Regions from separate parts of the Aliihoeflea sp. PC F10.4 genome, predicted to be linked through region 3. Evidence: riboswitches for the same ligand, from Rfam matches in the RefSeq annotation. Region 3 holds a riboswitch; each other region holds the start of a gene.

Region 1 (7,401 bases), 3.5 Mb from region 3:
CCGGAGCCGCTGGAGGCTATCGTCGGGCGGATCGAAGCCATTTCAGCCGAAGGATAGTCCTTCGAGGTCTTGAAAAGGCGGGCCCGACGCCCCATTATTGTCGCCGTCCCGTTGGTCCGGGCCCCTCTGGCAAGAGCGCCGGCTCTCTTGTGATGTCGGACCGTTATCCCGATGTCGCCTGCCGGCCGTGAGAGGGATATCTTCCGATGGAATTCGCGTTTCTTTTTGCCGACTGGCTCGGCAAACCGGCCTGGATGTGGCTCGGCTTCATCACCGTCGTCATCGCGCTTCTGGCCTTCGATCTGGGCGTCCTGCACAGGGACGACCGCGAAATCGGCGTGAAGGAAAGCTTCGCGCTTTCAGGCTTCTACATCGCACTCGGTCTCGCCTTCGGCGGCTTCGTGTGGTGGCAACTCGGCGACGAGGCCGGGCTCAACTATGTGACCGGCTTTCTCGTCGAAAAGACGCTGGCGATGGACAATGTCTTCGTCATCGCGCTGATCTTCTCCTATTTCGCGGTGCCGCGCATCTATCAGTACCGCGTGCTCTTCTGGGGCATTCTCGGCGTCATCCTGCTGCGCGGCATCATGATTGGCGCAGGCGCGGCGATCGTGACCAATTTCGAGTGGGTGCTCTACATCTTCGCCGGTTTCCTGATCATCACCGGCATCAAGATGCTGTTTTCCTCCGACGAGGAAAAGCCGATCGGCGACAATCCGCTGATCCGGTTCATGCGTCGACGCTTCCGCGTCACGGAGGATTTTCACGGCTCTCGCTTCACCGTCCGCCTGCCCGACCCGAAGACGGGCAAGGAGGTGCTCTACATCACGCCGCTCCTGATGGCGCTTGTGCTGATCGAGATCGCCGACGTGATCTTCGCAGTCGATTCCGTGCCGGCGATCTTCGCCATCACGACCGATCCCTATATCGTCTACACGTCGAACATCTTCGCGATCCTCGGCCTGCGCGCGCTCTATTTCGCGCTCTCGGCCATGGCTCACCGCTTCGTCTACCTGAAATACGCGCTATCGGCCGTGCTGATCTTCATCGGCGGCAAGGTGTTCGCGGCCGGCATCATGGGTATCGAAAAGATTCCGCCGACGATCTCGCTCGGCGTTACCTTCACGATCCTGGCTATTGGCGTCGTCGCCTCGCTGTTCGCCACACGCGGCGAGGAACCCGATCCGGTCGAAGCGCAAAAGCACGCCTCGCCGACAGGCGAGCAGTAGCACTCGCAAATTCATGACCGATATGTGGCGGGGCGTCCTTAATGGGCGCCCCGTTTCGTTTCCGGGCCGAGGTCATTTTCATCGACACACCATTGCCGTTCAAAAACGTTATGTTATTACGTACCGTTCAATTAACGGAGCACTTCATGATTTCGATTTCAAATCAGACATGCATTCTCGCGCTGTCCGCCGCAATCGGCGCACTCGCGCTAAATGTCGGTCATTCAATTCCGGCGATGGCGAACGAGCCGCACGACGCGCATTATCGGCTGTTCATCGGAGATCACGCCGAAGGCGTCGTGCGCGCTTTCGACATTGACGGTTCACCCGCCGGTGTTTTCGAAATCGAGCAGACACCGGCGCTGACGCGAAGCGAAAGCGGTCGCGTGGTGTTCGCCGTTCAGGGCGACGCCGGCAAGGTGGCCGTGATCGACACCGGCATCACCTTCGAGGACCATGGCGACCATGCCGATCTGAAGGTCGAGGACGCGAAGCTGCTCGATACCGAGATCGGAGGCACGAAGCCTGCGCATGTGGTCGAGGGCTCGGGGACGATCGCGCTTTTCGACGACGGGTCAGGTGACGTTTCGCTTTTTGCCGAAAGCGATGTGCTGGGCGGGCGTTTCGAACCGCGCGTTCTCCAGCCGGGTTCCGCCCATCATGGGCTCGCCGCGCCGATGGGCGATTATCTCGTCGTCTCCGTGCCGCATGAAAATCCCGACGAGCCACGGGTCGGGCTGAAGGTGATCGACCGGGAGGGGAACGATGTTGGCGACGTCGTCGCCTGCCCCGGCGTTCACGGGCAGGCGCAGTCGGCGCGCATCTTCGCCTTCGGCTGCCGCGACGGGATCGTCATCGCGTCACCGGGCTCCGGCGGCGAAGCGCCGGCGCTGAAGCATATACCGACTGCCGATCTCGGCGAGGGCAACGTCTCGACTCTGAAGGGCGGAACGGCGATGAGCTACTTCCTCGGAAATTACGGCCCGTCGGCAATTGTCGTCATCGAGCCGGGCGATGAAACGCAATTCACAAAAATCGACCTGCCGATGCGCCGGGTCGATTTCGCGCTCGATCCCGCACAGCCTCGCAATGCCTATGTGCTCACCGAAGACGGCAGGCTGCATCTCGTCGATGTCGTCTCGGGCAAGATCGAGCAAAGCGTGGCGGTGACGGATGCCTATTCGATGGATGGCCACTGGCGCGATCCGCGCCCGCGTCTGGCTGTTGCGGGCGAGTCGATTGCGATCACCGATCCGCGCGAGGGCATCGTCCGGTTGATCTCGACGCAAACACTGGAGGAAACCGGCACGATCGAAATCGAAGGCGTGCCCTACACGATCGTTGCCGTGGGCGGGTCCGGCGCGACACATGACCACGAATGAGTAAGCGGGCGGCCCGCCTTCACCGGCGGGCCGCCATCTGACCTAGATTACTTTCTGTCTGCCGCGATAGGCATCGGGGATCGCCGCGTCGGTTCCGAAGAAGGCGTGCTTGGACATGTCGGGAGAATAGCGGCTCGCCGGAACGGTTCGGCCGAGCGCCTCTGCGACTGCCCGGATGTGGTGCGGGGCGGCCCCGCAGCAAAGCCCGATATAGTGCACGCCCGCATCATAGGCTTCGCGGGCGAATTCGGCGCATTCGTAACGGTTGCAGGTAAACGGATCGAGCGCCGTCGGGAACGGGCGATCGGCGGGAATGCATGAGCAGGCCCGGTCGGTCAGCGACTGGAAGGTCGGCTCGGCATCCGTCGTGCGATAGGGCACGGGCAGCGCCGCGACGTGGCACGAGACGGCCTCGCGCACTTTGCGGACGACGGGCATCAGCGTCTTCGGGCCGCGTTGGCAGTTGAGGCCGACGACATCGGCGCCGGCCGCTTCGAGCCGCTTGCACGCCTCCACGATGGACGCGCCGTCGAACATCTTTTCCTCGCGGTGGACCGAAAGCGTCACGACAGTGGGCAGGCCGGTCTTCTTCATCACGTCGAGCGCGATCTCGGCTTCGCCCAGCCAGTCGATGGTCTCGGCGATGAGAAAATCGGCCCCTTCCTCGACCGCCCAGCCGATCTGCTCTTCGAACATGGCACGCACCGCGTTGTGCGTCGAAGCGTCTGCGGCCTCATAGGCGTTGGTGTTGCAGATATTGCCGGCCATCAGGCAGCCGTTGCGGTCGGCGACATCCTTGGCAATACGAAGCGCCTGACGATTGATCGTCTCAAGACTGTCCTCGCGACCGATCACCTTCAGCTTCTGGCGATGAGCGTAATAGGTGAAGGCTTCGACGACGTCGCTGCCGGCATGAACGAAGTCCTCGTGCAGGCGCGTGACCGCCTCGGGGTGCTCCAGCACTACTTCGGGAACGAAAGGCCCAGCTTGGAGATAGCCGCGCCGTTCGAGTTCAAACAGATAGCCTTCCGCGCAGATGACAGGACCGGCAGCAAGCCGTTCGAGCAATCCCTGCTTGTGCGGGGCGGGTTCGGTTCTTGTAGCCATGAGTAAATCTCCGATCGATCAGTTGAGGATGGGACGGGGCGGCTCGCCGGCCGCCGCAGCGAAAAGCTCGCGAAGGCGCGTAGCGTCCGGATGGTTCGTTGCGCGGGTGTCGATCATGTCGATCTGCCTTTGAGCGGCAGCGTCGACAGGCGTGCCCGCCGGCAGCGACAGGAGCCATTGCAGGAAGACGGTTTCGGGCGTGACGTGTCCCGCTCCCTGTGATCGGCGTGGATGAATTCTGGTATCGATGCGCGGGAAGTCGTCGTCCATGCCGTTGCCTCATTCGAGGACCAAACCGGCGGAAGACGGAAGGGTGACGACCGGCAGGCGAGAGGCCGCACGGTCGCGTGTCTCTTCCGATCGCCCACCGCGATCAGTCGGTTTCATTTGATCAAGGCTGGTTTCCGGGCTTCGAAGCCGTCTCATCGAGAGACCTTTCCGACGCCTTCCCGGGTCTTCGACCCAGTGGCTTTCGTCGGAAAACGAGTTTCGTTACCGTTGCGGGGGCAGCGCCGGCATCAAACCGGCTTCCCAATTATCCCTTCGACCTTGCGGGCCAAGGGCACCTCGAACGCCGACAAATGAGCATGGATGGCGGGCGGAGGAAAGCGATAAAATCGGGCGCGGTCATTGCGCCCGAGAGGCGGGCGGCTTTTCTTTTCGGTGCGATGGACTAGCATTCGTCGATGCAACCGGAGAACCTGCCGCATGCCCGCAAAGAAGACCAGTTACGGCCGCGAGAAGGTCAAACCGATCGAGATCGACTTCGACGGGCGCAAGCGCTCGTTCGATATCGAAAATCCGAAGCTGCCCGACTGGATCGCGTCTGACGCGCTCGGCTCGGGCGACTACCCCTATTCCGAAAAGATGGTTCGGAAGGCTTACAAAGCCGAACTGGAAGCGCTTCAGGAAGAACTCGTGAAGCTGCAATACTGGATGCAGACCAAAGGCGAGCGGGTGATCGCGCTGTTCGAAGGGCGCGACGCGGCCGGCAAGGGCGGCACGATCTTTGTCTTGCGCCAGTACATGAACCCGCGCTCGTCCCGTAACGTGGCTTTGCCGAAGCCGACCGAGACGGAGTGCGGGCAATGGTACTTCCAGCGCTATGTCGAGCATTTCCCCACCAGCGGCGAGTTCGTTAGCTTCGACCGCTCCTGGTACAATCGCGGCGTGGTCGAGCCCGTGATGGGGTTCTGTACGCCGAAGCAGCATGAGACCTTTCTCGGCGACGCGCCCGATTTCGAGCGGATGATCGTCGATGAGGGGATTCATCTTTTCAAGTTCTGGCTGAATATCGGCCGCGAGATGCAGCTCAAGCGCTTCCATGACCGCGTGCATGATCCGCTCAAGACGTGGAAATTTTCGCCGATCGACGTTCAGGGCATGAGCAAATGGGACGAATACACCAAAGCGCGCAGCCAGATGATCGAGCGGACGCATACGGCACATGCGCCTTGGACGATCGTGCGCGCGAACGACAAGAGACGCGCGCGGATTTCGGTGATGCGCCATATTCTCGGGCGTTTCGACTATGACGGCAGGGACGAAAACGTGGTTGCCGAACCCGACCCGCTGATCCTCGGTCAGGGACAGGATTTCCTGACGGATCGGTGACGCTTTCGCGTCGTCAGCCGTCCGTGCAGGCGAACGGAAGAAAGGTGCTGGCCGTGCCGGCATTCATCGCGGCGATCGTCAATATGTTGGCGATGTCGAGATCGGCCTGCGTGCGTGGACACACGGCCACGCGCTCGACGCATCCTTGCGCGATGAAGGCTTCGTTCTCGTCGATAAAGGACTGGCTGAGGTTATCTGCGTCGCTGGCCGACGCGTCCTCGAACGCCTCGGTATAAACCTCACATTTGGTGATCTGCCATTCGGAAAGGGCAGGCTCCTGGGCAAGCGCGGGAGCCGCAAGGAACAAGCTCGCGGCGAGTGCGGTCAGCACGCGCATGCCTATCGAGGGTGATCCGGGGGACATGATCGATTTTCCGAAGCCTGCGGCACCGAACGCGTAAGGCAGTTCGGCCCGCCTGCTTTCAGGGAGTGGTGGCTCAGGCCATGCCGAGCGCGTTCATGTAGAGATCGAGGATCGCTTCGGCTTCCTGGCGCTCCGACGCATCCTGCTTGCGGATGCGGATCAACTGGCGGATCGCGCCGGTATCGAAGCCTGTGCCTTTGGCTTCGGCGTAGACTTCCTTGATGTCGTCCGCGAGCGCCTTCTTTTCTTCTTCGAGGCGCTCGATGCGTTCGATAAAGGAGCGCAACTGTCCTGCTGCGACTTCGTGCGTGCTGTCCGAAACTTCGTCTGCCATCGTCAAATTCCGTTCAATCGTATGATGCCTTATGGGATGGACGCGGCTGGCGCGACCTGAAACAGGCGGGTATTTCCGGTGCGGCCGCGACTCGCGACGACGCCCCGGAAAAGGATCGGCGCTTGGTTGCCCCAGCCGGGCAGGCCGGTCAATGGTCTTTTGGACGAGACGCTTCGAAAGCGGCCTTTTGTGACGTGCTTGCGTCCGTCTGGTGCTTCGCCTGCCACTCGGCATAGGGCATGCCGTAGACGATCTCGCGCGACTGGTCCTTGGTCATCGCGATGCCGTCCGCTTCGGCGGCTTCGCGATACCAGTTGGACAGGCAGTTGCGGCAAAAGCCGGCAAGATTCATCAGGTCGATGTTCTGAACGTCGGTACGTTCGCGCAGATGCGCCACCAGTCGGCGGAACGCGGCGGCTTCAAGCGCCTGTTTCTGCGCGTCGTCGAGGTCGGTCATGATTTCCTCCATCAGTTCAAAATGGACCGGTGCGCGAGCCGAATTGTTTCGCGACATGAATGTCGGGGCGCGCATTGATCGCTTCAAGGATTGGCGCGAGGCGATCGGTCCATTCTGCGACGCCTTCGTCGTCTGCGATCAGATCCTGCCGGATTTCGATCAGGAGATGCGCATAGCCGTTGACGATGGCGTGGCGGAACATGGTGTCGCCACGCAGCGCACCGTCATAAGGTTCGTTGTCGCCGACCGTCAGCGCCGGATCGGCGCGCAGCGCTTCCAGCATCGGCTCGACGGCGCGCGGGTCCGAATCCCACAAAATGCCGATCTCCCACGGACGAGGACGGCCCTGCATCGTGGGAGTGAACGAATGGACCGAAACGATGAAGGGCGTGCCTTCGCCCGCCGCCGCGACGGAGGCGATCATCGCCGCGACCTCGTCGTGATAGGGCCGGTAGAACCGGCTCAGCCGTGTCTCTCTTTCGTCCGGGCTCATCGGATAGTTCGCCGGAACGATCGTGCCGTCGTAAAGCTGGCGGATCAGCGTCGGATCGTCCTCGCCCCGGTTCGGGTCGATCAGGAGCCGCGACCATGTCGCCATAACGGCCGGAGCTGAAAGCTTTGCGGCCAGAGCGCGCGTCATCGCCTCGACGCCAATGTCATAGGCGATGTGGCGGGTGAATTCGTCTGCCGGCAGGCCAAGGTCGCCATATTCGTCCGGCAGCGCGTTGCGCGCATGGTCCGCGACAAGCACCATGCCGCGCGTCCGGTCACCCTCGACAAGCTCGACGGGATTGAAAAGGGCGGTTCGCGTCATGGAAAGTCTGATCCGTATGGTATGGCTGGCGCTTCTTTCATGTGTCATGGACGCAAGGCCCATGCAATGTCATCCATGCGACAAGATCGCGATCAAGGGT
Region 2 (7,401 bases), 1.6 Mb from region 3:
TATCAAAGAACGTTCCAGTAGCCCCTCCGCGTTCAGTTTGTCGAACAACTCCCCCAGGAGTCGGTCGGCAAATCCGATCTGATGGATGCCACGCAGATAACCTAACTGGGCCCAGAGCTCATTGTCGGACCATATCCCGTCACGCTCGCCCCGCACCGCGACGCTCTTGCTCAGATAGTAGTCTCCGTTATGAAAGAAAATGTACGGCGAGTGAGGAAGCAGCAGATGATGGAAGAACAGGGGAGACTCTTTGCTCGAGGAAATTTCAGCCAGTGCCCGACGGAAATGATCGACCCGTCCAAAAGTCCAATAGCCTTCGGAGGAGGTGTCGTTTCCAGCCTCGCCGCCAAAACCCATCCACTGGTCGCCAATTGGAGATATACCGAAAACGGCGGGATCAGGGAGCACCATGTGGCTGGCCAGCACCCGGATATCGCTGAACAATCCTGACAGGCGTCGCATGGTCGGAAGCGTTTCGTTAGCGCACATCTGTTCAGGGCAGAGTTTCGTCAAAGGCTCGTGAGCAATCACGCGCCTTCCCGGGCCGAAAAGGGTGAAAAGGTTGACCGGATAGCTGTTCGTGTCGGCTATTCTTATAAGCTCAGTAGGCTTCCTGCCGGACATAGAGGCCGGGATAGACGCCAGCGTCGACATGTAAGCGGTTGTTCCGTTGCGAAACCAGTAACTTGTGTCCGCAAGCCTTTTGAAATTTGGAAAGAGCGCGCCATCGATCTGCAGGTCCTCGGTCAAAATGGCCGTAAGCGGAAACTCATCGAAGGTGAGCCAGATCACAGGGGTGTCCGGGGCAATGGGTTGTGCGGCATCCACCGGCATTTGATCATCTGCCACATTTGTAGCGGGCAAATAGATTTGGCGAATGTTGGAATCCAGGAGAAACTGGACGGGCAGGACGACTATGCCGATCGAAGCGAAGCCAACCACCGAACCGACAGCAGGGTATCGAATATAGGCAGCAACGAAGATGACTGCCGACACCAATGCGATAGCCCATATCCATGCAGGGTCGACACTCAGAGCGCTTTTCCAGACAACGAGCGCCAACACCGAAGCCGCGATAAACAGCGCTACATCCAATATGACACTACCAAGGCGAGCGGAAATGCGTCCTGCGATCCAGCATATGGCAGCTACAAGAAGCGTAAGCGCCAACGGGCCGATTATCGACACGGCGACGATCATAAGAAAAACGTCTACCGGCTGCGTCTGGTGAGCGACAAAAAACGTCGGGTTGTCGGCCAGAGAAGAGTAGATCAGCCCAATGGAAATGCTGAGAATTGCAAATAAATGAAATAGACGGGTTCGCGTCATTTTCCGACCCCTTTTTTTATCTGCTGGTTCGAGCGGCAAACCGCATAAGCAATGAAGACAAGAGCGAAATGAAATTGCTTGAGGCCCAATAGAGGCACACCGCGGAAGGCGCCCAATAAATAAGCCCCAACAAAACAATAGCGACTATGAGAAACCGCCTGCGTGTAGATGCTGTCGCTAAAGGATTTACATAAGAGTCCACTATCCCCAATAGCGTCAATCCGATCGGCAAGAGATTGATGGAAATTCCTGCAATTTGAACGAGTTGATCCGGCTCCAAAAGATTGTCGACAACCAGAAACGGAACGCCTTGCAGAGCGGGATAGCTGCTGAGAAGAATAAAGGCACTTAGTAGAAACGGAATTTGGAGCGCCAGTGGGGCCAGGCCGGAGAGCGACTGTATCGGGTGATAACCGTGTCTGGTATATATAGCCTCGATAGCTTCAAATCGCGCTCGGCCGGACAAGCTCGATTTGGCGTCCGCCAAATCGACAGCCATTTCGTCCTGTTTTTGTTTTTCTCTGGCTTGAGCTTTCCTTGCGGCACGAGCGATCGGCCACGTGATCAAACGTGCCGCAACGCTCAGGCTTATAATGGCGAGGCCGAAGCTACCAGTTGCTTGATGAACAGCATCCAAGATAATTTGCATGCCATAGATGATAGGCTGCGAAATAAAAGCTAGTATTTCCATTCGCCCCCGCTACCCTCTCCGCGAACGCAAATTTCACTGCGGGGTCAAATGATACAGCTTGCGATGACTTCCCTTTAGAGATTGGGACGATTCAATCGTGAAAATCGATGAAGCAATCGTTTCGAATTCTGCTTCCGTCATTTCCCCGTACTGATTGACGCGCCCTCTCAAAAGCATCTTCGACATGGCGTCCTCGACGCTGACAAATTCGATCACGATCTCGCTATTGAAGCTTCTCAGCCATTGAAGAAACTCCGCCAGCGGAATGTTCGCCGAGATGACGATGTGATGAATGAGCGCAAGACAGAGTATCAGGTCCGGCTTTCCGCGATTTACAAATGCCTTTCTTTCACCGCTCAGCCACCCCTGTCCTGGTGACGGGTTCGCCAAGTTGAGCGTCAGCGGGAGTATGTTTCCGGCGGCCGCGCTTTTAAGACCATAGTACAGGTGGTCTATCGCCTTTACGTCGCCGTCCACCGCAACGACATAGTCTGCATTGTCGGAGCAAATTCTCGAAAAAGTGCCAGTATTGCATCCCAGATCCCACACCAGTTGGCGGTGTTTTTTTGCCGACACCCGACTTACGAAATCCCGCTTCACGTCGAAGGATGAGTCGCTATAGCTATGGGTGGTGTCGTAAGCACTCCAGGTGGTCGGCTCTTCCCCCGATGAAAGAGCGTTTATCGTCCGACGCAGACCCTGAAGCGTACCAACCACCATCGCCTTCGAATGGTGGAGCTTCTTATGTTCTGTCGGGACCTGATTGGCATCTTCGGTCAGGCGCTGCGCTTCGGAAAGTTGCGCCCGAAAAGACCGTTCCTGCATGCTCGCATGTAGCTTTACGTGCGAAAGAACGCCTTTCTTGAATATCGCCAGATTGCCGATAACCTTGTTGGCGACAAGCGGGTCGATGCCTTCGATATTACCCCTTAGGAAGGGCTGGAAATCGATGCCCTTGTAAGCTTGAAACATCAACGGATAAAGAAACTGCATGCAGAACTGGCGGTATCCGACCCACGGGTCGCCTTCAGCATGAGGAACGAACGACGGAATATCGATGAAGACCGGTTTCGCGGCGATAAACTGAATGTTGTAGGCGGTTGCGTCCTTGAGCGTCCATCCGCTTTCGTGCGCGCTCTCAAGAATGTCGAGCGTAAGGAGTGCAGCATCTTTCAGCATTCCGAACGACCATTCATACGGATATGAGATGAATGGAATACGTGCGTGCTTGAGATGCCTTGGCCATTGGCCCGGACGCACCAGCGCGGACTCGGCATGCTCCGTTTGTATGATTTTTCCGGCGTCGACGAGAGCCTGATAAAACGGCTCTTGACACAGCAACTCCCAATTCGCGGCGGCGTCCTCGCTTATTCCGCGGACGATTGCCGTTCCATTATCGTAGACGCGGTTATTACGGTCTCGGAAAGACCCGGAATCTGCAACAAAATCGGTTTCTAGCGGGGGACGTGCCTTTGCGACGCTCCCCATCATTATCTCGACCCTGAGGATTTTTCAGCGCTTTTCGCCTTTTCCTTGTCCGCATTTTTCCCGGAGAAGAAATCCGTGATCCGATAATAATATCTGCGCAGCGTATAGGCCGCGGCCGCAAAGAATCCTATGATCGCAGTCGTGACGACACTGCCCGTTCCGGGATCGATATAGGCGAAAGAATCCCGAGTCGTTAACATGAACGCAAAGAGCGCGTAGATAGGCAGGCGTGCTTTCATCATTTCAAGTATCCAGACGTTCTTTAGGGCGTCATAAAATTTGCCAACATATATTTAGCCGGATGTTAATGGCATTTGGATTGCCGGCTGGCAAGTCATGGTGGGCATGGTCCACAAATGACAGATGCGAAGCGCTCGCCGCTGCCGGTCAAATATTGGCAATCGGGACGGCATTGGGCCGTATTGCTTCTGTCCCCGCTCTCGGTCTTTACGTAAGCCACCGCCATCCCAAATCGCCCGGAGAGACATTTTGATATGAACTGCGTCGCCGGACGCTTATCCGATGTCGCAATCATGCGACTGGAATCACGCGCCGGATGATTAAGTCGTGCCATTCAGGTGCCGCGTCCGATCACTTCGGGCGAGGAGAATTGGGAAGCCGGTCGGATGCCGGCGCTGCCCCCGCAACGGTGGTGGAGATGAAGTCGCAGCGGGAGCCACTGGGCGAACAGCCCGGGAAGGTGTTGCGGCGGGCCTTGCAGAAGGGTCGCTCCAGAGTCCGGAAACCAGCCTGAAGAGGTTTGAAACCGACTGATCGCGGTGGGCGATCGAGAGGCGAATGCATGTGGGCAGCGAAACGCCCACGCGTTCTCCTTTGCCATCTCCACCAGTTCAGTCTTCGCATTGAAGGCAGGACAGGACATGGATACGCGCAAGGAAATGCTCGAAAGACTAAAGGCAAGGCAGCCGGGCTATAGCCTCGACCGCGCCTTCTATACGGACCCCGATTTCTTCAAGCTCGACATGGAGCTGATCTGGTATCGGGACTGGCTGTTCATCGGCCATGATTGCGAACTGCCCAAGCCAGGCAGCTACATGACGGTTCAGGTCGGTGAATATCCGGTCGTCGTCGTGCGTGACGCAAAAGGTTCGATCCGCGCGTTCCACAACACGTGCCGCCATCGCGGCTCGCGCGTGTGCACTGCTGCCAAGGGAACGGCCGCAAAGCTTGTCTGCCCCTACCATCAGTGGACGTACGACCTTGACGGCCGTCTCGTATTCGCGCGGCAGATGGGGGCGGAATTCGACGCTTCGCAATTCGGCCTGAAGCCGATCGCCTGCGAGGGCGTCGCCGGCTACCTCTTCATCTGCCTTGCCGACGAACCGGCGGACTTCGCGCCGGTTCGGGCAAAGCTCGAGCCCTATCTCGCCCCGCATCGTCTGACCGAAACGAAGGTCGCGTTCGAATCGACCATCATCGAGAAGGGCAACTGGAAGCTCGTCTGGGAAAACAATCGCGAGTGCTATCACTGCGCGGGCAACCATCCCGAGCTATGCAAGACCTTTCCCGAAGCGCCGACCGCTGTTGGCGTTCAAGGGTCGAAAAGCGACCCTGAGATCGTTGAACACTGGGACCGGTGCGAGGCGGCCGGATTGCCGAGCACGTTCGAGATTTCAGAAGACGGACAATATCGCGTCACGCGCGTACCGCTCGTACGAGACGCGGTCAGCTATACGATGAGCGGCAAGCGCGCGGTGAAGAAGAACCTGTCCGATTCCGTTTCGACGGACCGCATCGGCGCGCTTCTTCTCTATCACTACCCGACGACCTGGAACCATGTTCTCGGTGACCATGCAGTCACCTTCCGCGTCTTGCCCATCAGCGCCACGGAAACGGCGGTGACGACCAAATGGCTCGTTCACAAGGATGCCGTCGAGGGCGTGGATTACGACCTTGCCGAACTCACCCATGTGTGGACGGAGACGAACGACCAGGATCGGCGGATCGTCGAGGAAAACGCGTTCGGCATCACCTCGCCCGCATATCGACCCGGCCCCTATTCCGAGGAACACGAGGGCGGCGTCATGCAGTTCGTCGAATGGTACAGCAATTTCGCCGAAGACCGCCTGACGGGTGACGCCAAGCCGGCGCTGCGCTCGGTGGCCTGAGGAGAACGAAATGAACGCGACGTCCCTTTACAAATATCTGGACGAGATGGCGCCGTGGGACGACCGCCTTCAGGTGCTCGAATGCCTGCGCGTCGTGGACGAAGCGCCGGACGTGAAGAGCTTCGCATTCCGTTCGGATAGCCAGACATGGTTCCGCTACCAGCCCGGCCAGTTCATCACGCTGGAACTGCCGGCGGAGCCGGAACCACTGATGCGCACCTATACGCTCTCGTCGAGCCCGTCGCGCCCATTCTCCATCGCCGTGACGGTAAAGGCGCAGGCCGATTCGATCGGCACGCGCTGGATGTTCGACAATCTGAAGCCCGGCGACCATGTAAGGGCCTTCGGGCCGTCGGGCGATTTTTCGCTGCATAACCATCCTGCCGCCAAATATCTTTTCCTGTCGGCCGGTTCCGGCATCACGCCGATGATGTCGATGCTTTTGTGGCTCAACGATTTCGCGCCGCAAACGGATGTCGCCTTTATTAACTGCTCGCGTCGCTACGAAGATTTGATCTTCCGCCGCGAACTGGAACTCGTCGGCAACTACATGCACGGCCTGTCGCTCGACTTTCTTCTGGAAGAACGCGCGCGGCGCGAGGGCGGCTTCGGCCATGTCGGGCGCATCGACGGCACGCGGCTGAAACTCCTTGCGCCGGACTTCGCCGAGCGGGAGATATTCTGTTGCGGGCCGGACCCATTCATGCGCGCAGTGCGCCAGATCCTTGAAGCCGAAGGCTTCGACATGGCGCATTATCATCAGGAAAGCTTCGGCGCGCCGACGATCGAGCGCGTTCAGGCGCCGTTCGAGGAAATCGTCAACGCCGAACCGCCGGCCGACGCACAGCCGGTGCGTTTTGCCTCGTCCGACGTCGAGGCGATGTGCCTGCCCGACCAGACCATCCTGCAAACCGCGCGCGCGGCGGGTGTGCGTATTCCGGCCGCTTGCGAGTTCGGTCTTTGCGGAACATGCAAGACGATGAAGCTTTCGGGCGAAGTCGAGATGAGCCACAATGGCGGCATCCTCGATCACGAGATCGAGGAAGGCTATATCCTCGCATGCTGCTCGCGCCCGCTCGGGCCGGTGACGGTCGAAGCCTAACCGCGCGCGGCGGCAAGCGCTTTCGGAAGCTCGGCCTCGAACAGATCGATCTCGGCGGCCGGGCCGACCGAAACGCGGATGCAGCGGTCGAGAACCGGAGCCATCGGCTTGCGCACGAACACGTCGCGAGCGATCAGTTCCTGCATGACTTTCAGTGCGAAGGCACCATCTTCACCACAATCGATCGCGACAAAATTGGTGGCCGAGGGGATCGCGGCCAGGCCGTTCGTCGCCGCTATGTCGTAAAGCCGGTCGCGGCAGGCGGCGACATCGCTTATCACCTTTCGCAACCAGGCTTCGTCGTCGAGGGCGGCGAGCGCGGCAGCCTGCGCCATGCGCGTCATGCCGAAATGATTGCGCACTTTCTCGAACGCATTGATCGTTGCCGCTTCGCCGATCGCATAGCCGCAACGCAAGCCCGCCAGCCCATAGGCTTTGGAAAAGGTGCGCATGCGCAGCACATTCGCACGCTCGATATCTATCGGCGGCAAAGTGCCGTCCGGCGCGGTCTCGCCATAGGCCTCGTCGAGGATGAGCATGGTCGTTTCGGGAAGCGCTTCGATGAAACGTTCGATCTTTTCGGCAGACCACCATGTGCCCATCGGATTGTCGGGATTGGCGAGATAGACGACCGGTGCGTTCTCGCGTTTGACGGCATCGAG
Region 3 (7,401 bases):
ATGAGCGCGACCGGCACCATCGTCACCATGACCCAGAACATCAGCTTGCCGGTAGCTGCCAGTCCGGGGAAAAGCCGATTCTCGACATTCGTGCGAAAAGTGGTCGAACAGCCCCACTGGCCCTGCAGGATGCCGGAATAGGATGGCTCCGTCGGCTCCGAACAGAAGGCGAAGCGGCTCACCGCCTGCCCGTTTTCATCGACGGCCGGTTCCTTTTGCACCACGCCGAGCCATTGCCCGTAGCGGATCAGGAACGGTTCGCGATAGCCGTTGCGTTCGAGCCAGCTTTCGATCTGCGCGTCTGGCGTGCGCATGTCGAGCTGGCTGATCGCGAGCCGCCGCAGGTTCGGGTCGAGATTGACGAGAAAAAAGACGACGAGCGTCAGGCAGACCATGGTTATGGCCATGACGCCCAACCGCTTCACGATGAAACCCAGCATGTGCCCCCTGCCGTTCTGGTTGGGGTTTTATAGTTATGTTCCCCGGTACAGTCGGCGAGGGCCGTTGCCGCCCCTCGCCTTCATGTCGCGTATCCGCGCTGTGACGAGATGGCGCGTCAGGCGCTTTCGTCAAGCCAGACCTTGCCGAGATCGATCTCGAAGGTCGGGTGCATGCCGTGGTTCTTCACCGCCTCTACGGAGTGGTTGTAGAGCGTGCGCCAGTAGGGCTGGATGATGATGCCCGAATCCTGGATGATCGTCTCGATCCGCTCCATGACCGACTGACGCTCTTCCGAATCGGCGATCGAAAGGGCTTCGGCGATCAGGCCGTCGAGTTCCTCATTGGAGAACGCAGTCTCGTTCCAACTGCCGCCGGTGCGGTAACCGAGCGCGATGACCTGGATGCCGAGCGGGCGCATGTTCCAGTTGGTCGCCGAGAAAGGATACTTGGTCCAGTCGTTCCAGAAGGTCGAACCGGGAAGCACGGTCCGCTTGACGCGGAACCCGGCCTCGCGAAGCTGTGCGGCCACCGCGTCGCACGAGTTGCGGTGCCAGGTCTCGTCGACCGAGATGATCTCGTGCTCGAAATCCATCTGGCCGGCTTCTTCCATCAACTGCTTGGCACGGTCGACGTCGCGCTCATGCGTGGCGATCTGGACGTGGTCGGGCTGGATCGGCGCGACATGGTAGTTGTCGGCCTTTTCGCCCGCACCGTCGATGCCAAGCGCCAGGATAGCGTTGTTGTCGACGCCGAGCTGAACGGCCTTGCGCACGTTCTGGTCGTCGTAAGGTGCGTTGTCGACGTTCATGCGAATGGTCAGCGTGGTCGAGGTCAAAACCTCCGAACGCACGAGACCGAGGCTGTCCATGATGTCGAGATAGTCGGCGGTCGTCTCGTAGTTCGTATGGATTTCGAGCGCTTCGAACGCGTTGACCATCGCCGACGGATCGGTGCCGTAATCGATGAATTCGACGCCGTCGAGATAGGCTTCGCCATCCCACCACGCGCCGTTTTCGCGCCGCTTGAACTCGATACGATCACCGACCGAATAGGAAACGAGTTCGAACGGACCGGTGCCGATCGGATTGGCGACCCAGTCCGCGCCCGTCTCGTCGAAGGTGGGGTGAACGACCAGCGCAGGATAATCCGAGAAGCCCGGAATGATCGAAACGTCCGGCTCCGACAGGATCAGCTTGACCGTGTAATCGTCGACGCGTTCGATCGCGCCTTCGCGCAGCTTGTTGGTGTCGGGGTCGATCATCGAGGCGACGCGGGTCGCCATCGAGTTGCCTTCAGCAGTGCCGTCGGCCCAGCGCGTCAGATTGTAGATGACGTCGTCTGCGTTGAATTCATCGCCGTTTGTCCACGTCACGCCCTGCCGCACGTTGAGAACGTACTCGGTGGCGTCGTCGTTGGCTTCCCAGCTTTCGAGAAGCTTGCCTTCGAAGGTGAACTCGCGCGTGTACTTGACGAGCGGCTCGAGCGACTGGCGCATGCCGTTGGAGATTTCGGACCAGTCGGCCGTGCGCGGGTCCTTGTTTGCCTTGACGAACATGGCCACGCGCAGGACGCCGCCTGTCACCGGCTCGCCAAGCGCTTCATCCTGCGCCAGCGCCTTCGAAGGTGCGGCGAGGCCGATCATCGAATAGGCAAGCGCGGTCGAGGCCCCGAAGACGGACGCGATGGCGAGGAATTCGCGTCGGTCGACGCGTCCGGCCTTCACATCCTCTGCCATCTTCTCGACGTGTTCGGGAACGCGGTTCCCGCTACTTCTGAAGAAACTCATGCCACCGATCTCCCGTTTGTTCCTGATGTTCCCTACCATCCCGTATCGGTGGGCGAATGTCAAAAACCCCGCCAGATCAGGATGTTCGACTATAATTTGATACCAGGCCGGCCGTTCCGTTGGCGTAAAAGCGACATCGAACACCCCGTTTTGGCATCTTTTGCGACCAAATATGACGCAGTGTAATCCCGAACGGCCGTTGCTGCCAGGCAACATCGCGTGACGTCCGGTCGGCCCCGCCAATGACGTGATTGACCGTCACTCCCAGTGCTTGCTACGTAATTTTCAGCTTGAGGTGCCGGTGCGAGCAACGCCGGCTAAGAGGGAATGCGGAAGGACGATTTGTCCGAGCCGCGGCTGCCCCCGCAACTGTAAGCGCAGAGGACATTCGAAAACCACTGGGCGGTGCCCGGGAAGGTGAATGATCCGCTGAAGCGCGAGCCAGGAAACCTGCCTTGAGCGTCACCTTTGCCGGATGCGGGGAGCGTCCGGGGCTGTGGTTTCGCAGTGGTGACATATGTCATCGCTGGCGAAGCCGGATCGGGGCGGTCCGCAGGTTTCTCCAGCATCTTTGAAAAGATGGGTTCCGGCCGCAGGCCGGATATCGGGGGACCGAATGTACGCTTTCAAACTGGGCGCGGCCTGCGCTGCATCTGCAATCGCCATATTGGCAAGCCTGCCCGCGCATGCGCAGTTCACCGAACTGCCGCAGATCGTCATTACGCCGAACCGCGCGCCGACAGAGGCCGAACGCTCCGGCTCGCGGGTCGAGACGGTCACGCGTATGGAGATGGAAGAGCAGGACCTGCCGCTCGCCGTCGACTATCTGGAGCGCCTGCCAGGCATCTCCGTATCATCACCCGGCGGCCCGGGCGCGGAGGGATCGCTGTCCGTGCGCGGCGCGCCGCGCCGCTACGTCAAGACGCTCTATAACGGTATCGATATCGGCGATCCAACGAGCACGCAGGTTCAGACCTCCTATCAGTATCTCCTCTCTGGTGGCCTCGAGTCCATCGAGGTGCTGAAAGGCTCCCAGTCGACGCTTTATGGTTCGGATGCAATCGCGGGCGTGATCTCGTTTTCGACCCTCGGCGATATCGAGCCCGGCATCTCGCACATCCTCCATGGCGAAGCCGGCTCGCGCGGAACCGTTCGTGGGGGCTACGGCCTGCGTGCAGCCAACGATGCCGGACGTGCCGCAATCAACATCACCGGCTTCCGCACCGACGGCATTTCTGCAGCAGCGGGCGGCAGCGAGCGGGACGGCTATGAGAATGTGACGTTCGACGCGACGGGCGAATATCGCCTGAACGAGGTCGTATCGGTGTTCGGTTCCCTGCTCTACATCGACGCCGACGCTGACTACGATGTAGACCGCTATGTAGATAGCGTCACCGGGGAGATTATTGAGCCACAGGATACCGACGTAAATGTTAACGATAACGAGCAGATCGGAATGCGCGTCGGCTTCAATGCCAATTTCCTCGATGGCCGCTTGAAGAATACGCTTTCGGTCCAGCACTTTGAGGTCGATCGCACAATTGACTCGAATCACCCTGCATTCGGCCCGTTCGATGCTGATTATGTCGGCGAGCGCCGGAAGATAGATTATCAAGGCTCACTCGACGTTAATGAGTGGCTGCTGCTTCAATATGGCGCCGATTACGAGCGGCAAAGAGCGCAAACGGTCGATAGCTACGGCTCCGATACAGACGATTCATTTTCTCTCGCTGGCGTTTGGACACAAGCGGTTCTGGAGCCAACTGAATTATTGAACCTATCAGGCGGTGTGCGATATGATGATCACTCCGAATTTGGTGATAATCTCACATATCGGGCGACAGGATCTTATCGCTTTGGCGAAAGCGGATATCGCCTTCATAGTTCGTTCGGCACCGGCTTTCGCGCACCGAGCCTATACGAATTATTCGGTCCCTTCGTTGGCAACACCGATCTGGAGCCGGAAGAAAGCGTCTCATTCGACGTTGGCTTGGAGTATCGGTTCAATAATAGCCTTGCTGCCGACTTGACCTATTTCATGCTCGACATTGACAACTTGATTCAGTTTGCTGGTGGCAGCTATGCACAGGTTCCCGGCACTTCGCGTCAGCGAGGCGTGGAAGCGTCGCTAGTCTATGAAGCCAATGATTGGCTCTCGCTAGGCGCAGCATACACCTACACACATACGCAGGACGCCAACGGCAACCGCAACTTGCGCGTTCCACGCCACGAAATTGCGCTCACGACGACATACAAGCCCGCCGAGAAATGGGCTATTTCCGGCACAGCCAAAATTGCCGTTGACAGTGAAGACGAAATCATCGTGAGCAGCGTCGCCGGACCATTTGGCTTTTCTGGAGTCAACGGCCGCGTCAAACTCGACGACTACGTCCTCCTAAACGCCAAGGTCTCTTACCAGGCGACCGAATCCACGGAGCTTTACGTGCGCGGCGAAAACCTGCTCGATCAGGACTACCAGACGGTGCGTGGCTTCAATACGCCCGGCATCGGCGTCTTCGCCGGCTTCCGGTCGACCTTCTGATGAAAAGGGCGGCGCGCGGACAATTCATTCTGCGCGCCGCCGCCTTTACCCTCGCGTTGACTGCGCCTGCATTCGCCGCCGACCCGCCGCGCGTCATGTCGATGAATGTGTGCACGGACCAGCTCGTGCTGCTTCTGGCCGATCCCGGTCAGATCGTCTCTTTGTCCGATCTTTCGACGGACCCGACGCTTTCCTTTCTCGATGAAGAGGCAGCGAACTACCCCAAGAATGGCGGACGGGCCGAAGAGGTGTTCCTGTCGAAGCCAGACATCGTCGTCACCGGCACGTTCAGCCTTCACAACACGACGAGCCTGCTTCAGCGCCTCGATTTCCATGTCGAGGAATTCGCCTACGACAACACGGTCGACACAGTTCCCGCTGAACTCCGGCGCATGGGCGCGATCGTCGGACAGAGCGAACGCGCCGAAACGATCGCCCGCGACTACGAGCGCGAACTTGAAACTCTGCGCGCGCGCCAGTGCCCTACCCGCCCCACCGCCATCGCCTATGAGCAAAACGGCGTAGTGCTGGGCGCGGGCACGCTTGCCGACAGCGCTATGGAAGCCGCTGGCCTGACGAACCTTGCCGCCGAGCTCGGCTATTCGGCCATGACGCCCCTGCCCCTCGAACAACTCGTCTCGCACCGGCCCGACATCGTCATCCTGTCTGAACCCGTCGAGGGAGCGCCCGCGCTCGCCGACCAGTTCGTCAGCCATCCGGCCTTGAAGGCGCTGGATGGCGCAAGGGTCGGCGCATTCGTGCCGCAAGGCGCCTGGGCCTGTGGCGCACCCTTCGTCATCGAGGCCGTTCGCGCCTTGACCGAGTTGCGCGAGGAGATCGCGCCCTGCGACGAAACGCAGTAAAGAGCGCCATGCTGAACGCCATCCTCGCCCTTGCCTGCGTCATCCTCACGGTCGCCTCCCTGCTGATCGGACCGGCCGATCTCGATCTTGCATCGAGCGTGACGGGCCTGTTTGCGGGCGGCGACGAGGCAGCCATGATCATTATGCAGGATATCCGGCTGCCGCGCGCGCTTCTGGCGCTGACGGTCGGGATCGGTCTCGGCCTGTCAGGTGCCGTGCTGCAAGGGCTCCTGCGCAATCCGCTCGCCGAACCCGGCATCATAGGCATCACGGCGTCGGCCTCGTTCGGCGCGGTCGCGATCTTCTACACCGGCCTTGCCGGCGCATCGCTTTATGCACTGCCCGCAGGCGCGCTTGCCGGTGCGGCGCTTTCCGTCGTGCTTCTGCTCGGCATCGCAGCACGCGCCGGCGCAACCCTGACGCTGATCCTCGCGGGCGTTGCGCTGACCAGCCTTGCCGGGGCGCTGACCTCCCTTGTCCTCAACCTGTCGCCGAACCCCTTCGCCAGCTACGAGATCATCTTCTGGCTGCTCGGCTCGCTTCGCGACCGTTCGATGAGCCATGTCTGGCTTGCCCTGCCTTTGATGGCGGCGGGCTGGATCATGCTGGCAATGACGGCGCGGGCGCTCGACGCGCTGTCGCTTGGCGAGGAAGCGGCAGCAAGCCTTGGCGTGCGCCTATCCGTGGTTCGCACGCTGGTCGTCGGCGGCACGGCGCTTTGTGTCGGCGCGGGAACGGCCGTCGCGGGCGCGATCGGCTTCGTCGGTCTCGTCGTTCCGCATCTTGTGCGCCCCTTCACCGATCGCCTGCCGTCGAGCCTTCTTTTGCCGAGTGCACTCGGCGGCGGCGCGCTTTTGCTGGCTGCCGATATCGCCGCGCGGGTCGTGGTGCCGACGCGCGAATTGAATGTCGGCGTCCTGACCGCACTCATCGGCGCGCCGTTTTTCCTGTGGCTGGTGGTGCGCAGCAGGCGGGAGTTGTTCTGATGCTGTTAGCGCGAAACCTGTCCGTCAGCCTTTCGGATCGACCGATCCTGAACGGCATCGACCTCGACCTTCAGCGCGGCGAAGTCGTCGGACTTCTCGGGCCGAACGGTGCGGGAAAATCGACGCTCATGCGCGCGCTTTGCGGTCTTTTGCCCTTTGCCGGCTCGGTCGAGATAGATGGCCGCGCGCTTGGCGGGATCAGTGAACGCGAGCGCGCGAGGCTCGTCGCTTTTCTGCCGCAGGCCCGAACGATCGCCTGGCCGCTATCGGTGGAAAACGTCGTCAAGCTGGCGCGTTCTCCATGGCGCGGAATGGGCGGCTTTTCAGCACACGACGAAGCCGCGATCGCCGATGCTATGGAGGCGATGGACGTCGCCGATCTGGCAAAGCGCCCCGTGACGGAGCTCTCCGGCGGCGAGCAGGCCCGCGTTCTGGCAGCCCGCGCGCTTGCGCAGGAAACGCCGCTTCTCATCGCCGACGAGCCGGTCGCGGGCCTCGATCCGGCCCATCAGATGACGATGATGGCCGCTCTGCGCGCGCATGCGGCACGCGGCAAATCGATTTTCGTATCGCTTCACGACTTGACCTTGGCCGCGCGCTGGTGTGATAGGGTAATCCTGACTAATTCAGGAAGGATTTACGCCGCTGGTCGGCCGACAGATACTTTGACGGCAATCACCCTTGCGGATGTGTTCGGGATCGAAGCCATGATTTCCGCCGATAGCTGCGGAATGGTGCTTGCCCCGACCGGTCTTTCCTCCCTTGGCGAACGGACGGAAACGG

Evidence for each region. A riboswitch is a leader RNA that binds a small molecule or an ion and turns the genes downstream of it on or off. The one in region 3 is predicted to bind cobalamin.
Region 1: another riboswitch for cobalamin. It lies ahead of ACX82Z_RS20885 (hypothetical protein); the one in region 3 lies ahead of ACX82Z_RS03210 (TonB-dependent receptor plug domain-containing protein).
Region 2: another riboswitch for cobalamin. It lies ahead of ACX82Z_RS11535 (aromatic ring-hydroxylating oxygenase subunit alpha); the one in region 3 lies ahead of ACX82Z_RS03210 (TonB-dependent receptor plug domain-containing protein).

The regions. Positions count from the first base shown of each region.
Region 1 is NZ_JBTSWH010000001.1:4,146,393-4,153,793, forward strand. It holds gene ACX82Z_RS20865 (EAL domain-containing protein) at 1-57, shown strand, start outside; gene ACX82Z_RS20870 (TerC family protein) at 207-1,229, shown strand; gene ACX82Z_RS20875 (hypothetical protein) at 1,376-2,611, shown strand; gene ACX82Z_RS20880 (homocysteine S-methyltransferase family protein) at 2,654-3,718, opposite strand; gene ACX82Z_RS20885 (hypothetical protein) at 3,737-3,988, opposite strand; cobalamin riboswitch at 4,097-4,303, opposite strand; gene ppk2 (polyphosphate kinase 2) at 4,427-5,332, shown strand; gene ACX82Z_RS20895 (hypothetical protein) at 5,346-5,696, opposite strand; gene ACX82Z_RS20900 (DUF2312 domain-containing protein) at 5,770-6,030, opposite strand; gene ACX82Z_RS20905 (DUF1244 domain-containing protein) at 6,179-6,487, opposite strand; gene ACX82Z_RS20910 (N-formylglutamate amidohydrolase) at 6,504-7,301, opposite strand.
Region 2 is NZ_JBTSWH010000001.1:2,246,951-2,254,351, forward strand. It holds gene ACX82Z_RS11515 (sulfatase-like hydrolase/transferase) at 1-1,329, opposite strand, end outside; gene ACX82Z_RS11520 (YidC/Oxa1 family membrane protein insertase) at 1,346-2,020, opposite strand; gene ACX82Z_RS11525 (methyltransferase domain-containing protein) at 2,054-3,511, opposite strand; gene ACX82Z_RS11530 (hypothetical protein) at 3,511-3,750, opposite strand; cobalamin riboswitch at 4,068-4,276, shown strand; gene ACX82Z_RS11535 (aromatic ring-hydroxylating oxygenase subunit alpha) at 4,390-5,637, shown strand; gene ACX82Z_RS11540 (FAD-binding oxidoreductase) at 5,648-6,739, shown strand; gene ACX82Z_RS11545 (pyridoxal phosphate-dependent aminotransferase) at 6,736-7,401, opposite strand, start outside.
Region 3 is NZ_JBTSWH010000001.1:654,175-661,575, reverse strand. It holds gene ACX82Z_RS03220 (ABC transporter permease) at 1-440, opposite strand, end outside; gene ACX82Z_RS03215 (ABC transporter substrate-binding protein) at 557-2,227, opposite strand; cobalamin riboswitch at 2,504-2,699, shown strand; gene ACX82Z_RS03210 (TonB-dependent receptor plug domain-containing protein) at 2,844-4,769, shown strand; gene ACX82Z_RS03205 (ABC transporter substrate-binding protein) at 4,769-5,632, shown strand; gene ACX82Z_RS03200 (FecCD family ABC transporter permease) at 5,641-6,618, shown strand; gene ACX82Z_RS03195 (ABC transporter ATP-binding protein) at 6,618-7,401, shown strand, end outside.